One region of the Methylobacterium sp. WL69 genome, then DNA from elsewhere that is predicted to be linked to it. Evidence: predicted binding sites of a transcription regulator. Region 1 holds the regulator's gene; the other holds the start of a gene.

The links. The regulator LexA, encoded in region 1, represses DNA repair genes until DNA is damaged. The targets are predictions, from matches to a motif close to TGTTCNNNNTGTGTTCNG.
Region 2: the regulator LexA is predicted to act here: its motif matches at 2,219-2,236, upstream of ruvC (crossover junction endodeoxyribonuclease RuvC).

What each region holds. Positions count from the first base shown of each region.
Region 1 covers NZ_VRUZ01000001.1:125,673-129,822, reverse strand. Annotated here, with positions in the region: gene trpC (indole-3-glycerol phosphate synthase TrpC) at 1-142, shown strand, start outside; gene moaC (cyclic pyranopterin monophosphate synthase MoaC) at 153-638, shown strand; gene glp (gephyrin-like molybdotransferase Glp) at 635-1,864, shown strand; gene lexA (transcriptional repressor LexA) at 2,105-2,857, shown strand; partial or broken gene FV218_RS00575 (ComEC/Rec2 family competence protein) at 2,851-4,150, opposite strand, start outside.
Region 2 covers NZ_VRUZ01000138.1:3,949-8,098, forward strand. Annotated here, with positions in the region: gene FV218_RS21185 (glutaminase) at 1-417, shown strand, start outside; gene FV218_RS21190 (DUF2735 domain-containing protein) at 424-615, opposite strand; gene FV218_RS21195 (glutamine synthetase beta-grasp domain-containing protein) at 1,085-2,125, shown strand; gene ruvC (crossover junction endodeoxyribonuclease RuvC) at 2,282-2,851, shown strand; gene FV218_RS21205 (PilZ domain-containing protein) at 3,067-3,642, shown strand; partial or broken gene FV218_RS21210 (YceI family protein) at 3,665-4,150, opposite strand, start outside.

The sequences.
Region 1 (4,150 bases):
CGCGGAAAGCGGCATCTCCGGTCACGCCGACGTGGTGCAGCTCGGACAGAACGGCCTTCGCACGATCCTCGTCGGCGAAAGCCTGATGCGCCAGGACGATGTCGCGGAAGCGACCCGGCACCTGCTCTTCGGGGACGCGTGAGGACCGGGCCATGGCCGAACTGACCCATCTCGACGCGGCGGGCGCGGCCAACATGGTCGATGTCTCGGACAAGGCCGCCACCACCCGTACGGCCCGTGCCGTCGGCACGGTGGTGATGCTTGCCGAGACCCTGGCGCTCATCCGCGAGGGCGATGCCAAGAAGGGTGACGTCATCGGCACGGCGCGGCTCGCCGGCATCATGGCGGCCAAGCGCACCCATGAACTCATCCCCCTCTGCCACCCGCTCCTGATCTCCAAGGTCCGGGTCGATTGCGAAGTCGACGAGGCCCTGCCGGGCCTGCGGATCAGCGCCGAGGTCAAGGTCCTCGGGCCGACCGGCGTCGAGATGGAGGCCCTCACCGCCGTCTCGGTGGCGTGCCTGACCATCTACGACATGGTGAAGGCCGCCGACCGGGGTATGCGCATCGAAGGCATCCGGCTCCTGTCCAAGGATGGCGGTCGCTCAGGCGCCTACCTGGCGGAGGATGCCGTTTGAGCGGGCCGATCCCCGTCGCAGAAGCCCTGCGCCGGATTCTCGCCGGGCTCCCGGGGCCCGTGACGTCCGAAACCGTCGCCATCGCGGAGGCCGCCGGCCGGACCCTCGCCGAGGCGGTGTGCGCCACCCGCACCCAGCCCCCCTTCCCCGCCTCGGCCATGGACGGCTACGCTGTGCGCGCCGAGGACATCGCTGCTTGCCCGGCGACGTTGCGGGTCATCGGCACGAGTGCCGCCGGCCACGGCTTCACCGGTCCGCTCGGCGCGGGTGAGGCCGTGCGGATCTTCACCGGCGCCCCGGTGCCCGAGGGCGCCGATGCCATCCTGATCCAGGAGAACGCCGAGGCGGCGGACGGCATGGTAACCGCCCGCGAACCCGTGGCGGCCGGTCGTTTCGTGCGCCCGAGTGGCCTCGATTTCCGCGAGGGCGATGCGCTTCTTCACGCCGGTGACACCCTGGACGCCCGCCGCACGGCGCTCGCCGCCGCCGCCGGCCACGGCCGGCTCAGCGTGCGCCGACGCCCGCGCGTGGCGATCCTCGCCACGGGCGACGAGCTCGTGCGGCCCGGCGAGCCGGCGCGCTGGGACCAGATCGTCGCCTCCAATGCCCTCGCGGTGGCGGCCCTCGCCCGCGAGGCCGGCGCGGAGACCATCGATCTCGGCATCGCCGGTGATAGCCTGGAGGCCCTGGAGGCGGCACTTCTGCACGCTGCCGAAGCGCGGGCCGACATCCTCGTGACCCTCGGGGGGGCCTCGGTGGGGGACCACGACCTCGTGCAATCGGCCCTGACCCGCCAAGGTCTCGAACTCGGATTCTGGCGTGTGGCGCTCCGCCCAGGCAAGCCGCTGATGCACGGGCGCCTCGGTGCCGCCACGGTGATCGGATTGCCCGGCAACCCGGTCTCGTCCATCGTCTGCGGCCTGCTCTTCGTCGTGCCGGCGATCCGGGCGCTGCTGGGTGATCCTCACGCCGGGAAGGATCGCAGCGAACCCGCTTGTCTCGGCCACGACATGCCGGCCAATGACGGCCGCCAGGATTACCTGCGCGCACGCCTCGACACCGCGCCCGACCGGCTGCCGATCGTCTTCGCGGAGAACCGGCAGGATTCGTCCATGCTTTCCGTCCTCGGCCACGCCGAGGCCCTGCTGATCCGGCCGCCCCACGCCGAGGCCGCCAAGGCCGGTGATCTCTGCCGCATCCTACGCCTCGACCGGCGCATCCTGTAGATCCGTGGGATCGAAGGGCGAAGCGCTCGGGCGATCCGCGAGCGTCCGCGAGACGCGCCTCATACGAGACCGTTTCTGGTTCGAAGCCGGGGAGCCAGGGTGCATACCGGTGCGAACGTTTACGTACGAAGTTGCAACTTTCGACAGAACCCTTGCGGAACACTTCCAGAACGTCTAGCGTGTTCGTGATTTGTTTCTGCAGCCTGTGCTGCCTTCATCTATCGCAGGAAGAGTGTCGGCATGTTGACGCGTAAGCAGCTGGATCTGCTCCAGTTCATCCAGCAGAGAATGAGCGAGGGCGGTGTCCCGCCATCATTCGACGAAATGAAGGACGCCCTCGATCTGAAGTCGAAGTCGGGCATCCATCGCCTGATCACGGCCCTGGAGGAACGCGGGTTTCTGCGCCGCCTGCCGAATCGCGCGCGGGCCATCGAGGTGATCCGCATGCCAGAAAGCCTTGGCGGTCAGGCCGGCGCCGTGAAGGCGTCGCCCCCTCCGGAGACGCGGCGTTTCACCCCGAGCGTCGTCGAGGGCGGCAAGGGCAAGGCGCCCGTCGAAAGGATGCCGGCGGCGCGGTTGCCGACGACGCGTGCGACGGACGGCGATGGCCGCGCCATCACCATCCCGGTCATGGGTCGCATCGCGGCCGGCACGCCCATCTCGGCGATCCAAGAGCAGAGTCATTCCGTGACCCTGTCACCGGATTTTCTGTCCGGTGGCGAGCACTACGCCTTGGAGGTACGTGGCGATTCGATGGTGGATGCCGGCATTCTCGACGGCGATCTCGTCGTGATCCGCAAGCAGGATACGGCCAACACCGGTGACATCATCGTCGCCCTCATCGACGATGAGGAGGCGACCCTGAAGCGCCTGCGCCGTCGTGGTTCGTCGATTGCCCTGGAAGCGGCCAACCCGGCCTACGAGACCCGCGTTCTCGGTCCCGATCGCGTCCAGATCCAGGGACGCCTCGTCAGTCTGGTCCGACGCTACTGAAGGGGTTCGCCCGAACCTTCCGGCGACAAGTCGGGTTCATCAGTTTCGAGCACTTTTGGCGTGGCGGGAACCGTGTTCGCGGGAGCGGCCGTCGATTTTGGTGGCCGCAACGGGCGCCATGGCACCACATCGGTCGAACGTCGCGCCGTCGTCACGACTGGATCTCCCGCCGCCGGGAGGCGGATTGCCGTCGCGCCATGCGCGGCGAGGAAGGGCCGGTCGAGGATATGCTTGGCGGTGCAGCCGGGGGGCGCTTCCCGGCGGCTGATCAGGATGTCGGCCCGGGCGCAATCCTCCCCCAGGGCGCGCTTGTCTGTGACGAGGGCGATCACCCGTCCGTCCGGCATCCGCGCCGCGCAACCGAGACGATCGCAACGGGCCGTCGGCAGGGCGAGGACGGTTCCGGCTTTGCGTCCATCGCCATCGGCCTTGAGCCATTGCTCCATCACGAAGTTGGGCGGTTTTCCGAGGGTGGCCAAGCGACCGTCGGCAGCGCGGATCGCGACGCCCGCTCCCTCACGGTCGATGTAGATGTCCGGCCGCATCGGGCTCGCAGCGAGGGCGACGCCGAACGCCATCGGCAGTAGGCCGAGCCAGTGCAGTCGCGACACCGGCAGCGTGAGGGCGACGAGGCCCAGGGCCATCGCCGCCAGGGCCGCGGGCCCGAAGGCCGGCACCACGTAGGTGGCGCGCTCGAAGCCGGCGATCCAAGTGGAGATGGTCAGCATGCCGCGCACGGCGAGGCCCATGAGCCACCACACCGGCTGATCGAGGGCGAAGGGGTAGGCCAGGATGCCGAGGACTGCCGCCGGCATGACGGCGAGCGATACCAGCGGCAGAGTCAGAGCGTTGCCGACGAGGCCGAAGGGTTGGATCGTCTGGAAATGATAGGTGGCGAACGGGGCCGTGGCGAATTGCGCGACGAGGGTCGTCGCCAGGGTGCCGATGATGGCCGTGGCGACCCAGATGGCGGCGCGGCCGATGGGGCCCGCGCTCTGTCCGCGCAGGCCCAGGGCGCCGATGAGGGGAGCGCAGGCGATGAGGCCGGCCACCGCCCCGAACGACATCTGGAAGCTCGGGCCGAGGAGTCCGTCCGGTTCGCGGGCCAGGGCAATGAGGGCCGCGAGGGCGAGGTTGCGCATGCTGAGGGCCGGCCGGTCCACGAGGATCGCGCCCAGCATGACGAGCGTCATGATCAGGGCGCGCTCCGCGGCGATGTCCCAGCCGGAGAACACGCAATAGGCCGTCACCCCCGCCATGGCGAAGGCGGCGGCGATCTTCTTGATCGGCCAG
Region 2 (4,150 bases), on a different contig from region 1:
AATTACATGAAATCCTTCGGCGTCCTCGACAACCCGGTGGACTTCACCCTGGGCGTCTACTTCCACCACTGTGCGATCAGCATGACGTGCCGGCAACTCGCCAGGGCCGGGCGTTACCTCGTGCATTCGGGCCGGATGCCCTCGACGGGCCATTCCGTGATCTCGGCCGAGCGGGCGCGGCGCATCAATGCCGTGATGCTCACCTGCGGCCATTACGACGGGTCGGGCGAGTTCGCCTACCGCGTCGGCCTGCCGGGCAAGAGCGGCGTCGGCGGCGGCATCCTGGCCGTGGCGCCGGGGCGTGCCTCCATCGCCGTGTGGTCCCCCGGCCTCGACGCCTCGGGCAATTCCCACCTCGGCCGGATCGCCCTCGAAACCCTCACCCGGCGCCTCGGCTGGTCGATCTTCGGCGTCTGATCGCCGTCAGGATTTGCGCGAGCGGTCCGCGTCCACCAGGGCGGCCTCGTGATAGCCGCAGGCGGCGAACGCGGCCGGTGGCTGCATCGCCTTCGTTTCGCCGCGCGGGCGGCTGGCCTCGCGGCGGTCCGCGCCGAGGCGGCCCCCGGTCGGGAAGGCGTAGATCTTGGCGGTCTCACGCGTGGCGGACGGCGTCATCGAACTGGGTCTCCTTGGGAGCGGCACCGACGGCGCCGCTCGAACGCTGAGCACAACATAGACCCTCTGCCCTGGGAATGCGCGGCCTGACGCGAATAAAACGCGCATCTGCCGGAAATATGCGCATGCCGGCGATTGCTAAAACGCGATGCAATAGTTCGATGGGGAAATCCTCGTTCGGGGTAAACGAGATTTCGAGGTGCCGATATCGAGCCTATGCTTCGCTGTGTCTGCTCAAGAACATGGCATGGGCATCGTGTGATTAAAAACAATGCAGAATGGCCAATTGCTGGGCAAATGCCGCATCCGAAGGCCGGATCCCAAGGGGGACTTAGCCGGTCCCGACGGGCGAACGGATCTAGGTTTGATTGGCATAGCAAATGCTTTTGCGAGGGCGGCAGTTCCCTGGGGCGGTCGACGGTCCGCGCTCGGCGGTGGTCCGCACCGCGAACGGAAGAGAGACTTCACGATGACGAAGTACAAGCTCGAATACATCTGGCTGGACGGCTACACGCCCGTCCCCAACCTGCGCGGGAAGACGCAGATCAAGGAATTCGACGGCTTCCCGACCCTCGATCAGCTTCCCATGTGGGGCTTCGACGGCAGCTCGACCATGCAGGCCGAGGGCGGCTCTTCCGACTGCATGCTGAAGCCCGTGCGCCACTTCCCCGACGCGACCCGCAAGAACGGCGTCCTGGTCATGTGCGAAGTGATGATGCCGGACGGCGTCACCCCCCACGCCTCCAACAAGCGCGCCACCATCCTGGATGACGACGGCGCCTGGTTCGGCTTCGAGCAGGAGTACTTCTTCTATAAGGACGGCCGTCCGCTCGGCTTCCCCGCTTCCGGCTATCCGGCGCCCCAGGGTCCGTACTATTGCGGCGTCGGCTACAAGGAAGTCGGCTCCATCGCCCGCAAGATCGTCGAGGAGCACCTCGACCTCTGCCTCGACGCCGGCATCAACCACGAGGGCATCAACGCCGAGGTCGCCAAGGGCCAGTGGGAGTTCCAGATCTTCGGCAAGGGCTCCAAGAAGGCCGCCGACGAGATGTGGGTCGCCCGCTACATCCTCCAGCGCCTGTGCGAGAGCTACGAGATCGACGTCGAGTACCATTGCAAGCCCCTGGGTGCCACGGACTGGAACGGCTCGGGCATGCACGCCAACTTCTCGACGGAGCACCTGCGCACGGTGGGCGGCAAAGCCTATTTCGAGGCGCTGATGGCCGCCTTCAAGGACAACCTCGACGACCACATCGCCGTCTACGGCCCCGACAACCACATGCGCCTGACGGGCAAGCACGAGACCGCGGCGATCAACGAGTTCAGCTACGGCGTCGCCGATCGCGGCGCCTCGATCCGCGTGCCGCACAGCTTCGTCAACAACGCGTACAAGGGCTACCTGGAGGACCGCCGGCCCAACAGCCAGGGGGACCCCTACCAGATCGCCTCGCAGATCCTGAAGACCGTGGCCTCGGTTCCCACCGCCGCCGGAGTCTCCGCGGCCGCCTGAGGCGACCGGCTTTCCCGATCCTCCAGAGCGCGGCGCGGCCCTTCGCGGGGCCGCGCCGTTCGCATTTCGGGGGGAGGGTTTGGCGAAACGCTCCGTTCACGGTATGTGCCTAACGCTCGACGCCGGCGCGACCCGCGCGCTCCAGGGCCACCACGCATGACCGCTCCCGTCCGCATCCTCGGCATCGACCCCGGACTGCGCCGCACCGGCTGGGGCGTGATCACCGTCACGGGGACCAAGCTCGCCTACGTCGATTGCGGCGTCGTCACCTCCGACGGCGACCTGCCCCTGGCGCTCCGCCTGCGCGAGCTGCACGAGGGCATCAGCCGGGTGGTCCGGGGGTTTTCCCCCCACGAGGTCGCCGTGGAGGAGACCTTCGTCAACAAGGACGCCCAGGCGACGCTGAAGCTCGGCCATGCCCGCGCCATCGCCCTGCTGGTCCCGGCGCTGGCGGGTTTGCCGGTGTCGGAATACGCCGCCAACCTCGTCAAGAAGACCGTCTGCGGGGCCGGTCACGCCGACAAGGTGCAGATCCAGGCCATGGTGAAGTTCCTGATGCCGAAGGCCGAGTTCAAGACGGCCGATGCCGCCGACGCCCTTGCCATCGCCGTCACCCACGCCAACCACCGCGCCTCCCACGCCCTCAAGAGCCGGCATGCCCCCGTGCCGGGGATGAGCGCGCTTGCCGCCGCCCGCATCGCCGCGGCCCTGGCCAAAGCGGGCTGATCGCACCGGGCTGATCGCACCGGGACGCCACCTGACGGTTCGGGCGGAGGGTGGCGCTTCGGGCCGCCCGGAACTGGGAGCCCCCATCCGCGGGGGCGCCCGGTCCGGAAGGAAGGGCCCGTCGTTCGACGGAATCGCTACAACTCTTCCTATCCCGCGAGAGCGATCGAAAGACTCCCGATCCTACGATGCCCGCGAGCGGCACAGTGAGAGCGATGAGACACCCGCACGCGAAACCCCATCACCACACGGTGGTCGTCCCGGCCCTGTGCTGGGGACGGGATCGCTCCGAGTTCTACGCCGTGACGGACATCGTCTCCCCGGACGGAATTCACTTCCGCTCCGCCACCACCCCGCTCGTCGACGAGGAACTGACCTGCAACATCCGCCATATCGGCGCCGTGGAAACCCGCGTGGTCAGCATCGGTGACCACGCCTTCGTCGTCCGCCTCCTTGCGAAACAGCAGGCCGTCGCCAGCGTCGCCCGGGAACTGCGCCTGCTCTCGGAGCAGCAGGAGGCGACCGCCCCCGTCCGCGTCCATCCCCGGGTGACGCCCCTGGAGACCGACGTGACCGTCGAACTCGCGGATGGCCGGATCGTGCCGGCCAAGCTTCTCAACGTCTCGGCGTCCGGCGTCGCCTTCACCCTCGACGTGCAGATCGCCATCGGCGCGCCCATCACCATCGGCCGGACGGCGGCCCGCGTCGCCCGTCACTTCGAGCACGGGATCGGCGCGGTGTTCGACAGGGCGTTCGCCCCCCAGGCGATCGACCAGCACATCACCCTCTGAGATCGCCCGGCGCGGCCGGCCGTCAGGGTACCGCCTTGAACTCGCCCTCCAGGCGCAGGGTCACCTCGTCGCCCACCATCGGCAGGTAGGCGGTGATCCCGAACTCCGAGCGCTTGATCACCGCCCGCCCGTCGAATCCGACGGTGAAGAGCTTGTCGACCGGGTGGAGCCCGGCCTGGTTGAAGGTGGCGTCGAACGAGACCGGTCTGGTGACCCCCTTGAGGGTGAGTTCGCCGTTGACCCGCGCCGTCGTCGGACTGGTCGGCTCGACGGAGGTGCTGACGAAGGTCGCCGTGGGGAATTTCTGCGTGTCGAAGAAGTCCGGGCTCTTGAGATGGGCGTCGAGCTTGTCGTTGAGCCCGGTGATGCTCGGCGTGCCGACGGTGACGCTGATGCGGCTCTTGTCCGGGGCCTTCGCGTCGAGGCTCGCCTCCGCCGCCACGTCGGTGATCTGCCCGTAATAGGTCGAGAAGCCGAGGTGGCCGAGCGACCAGGTGATCTTGCCGTG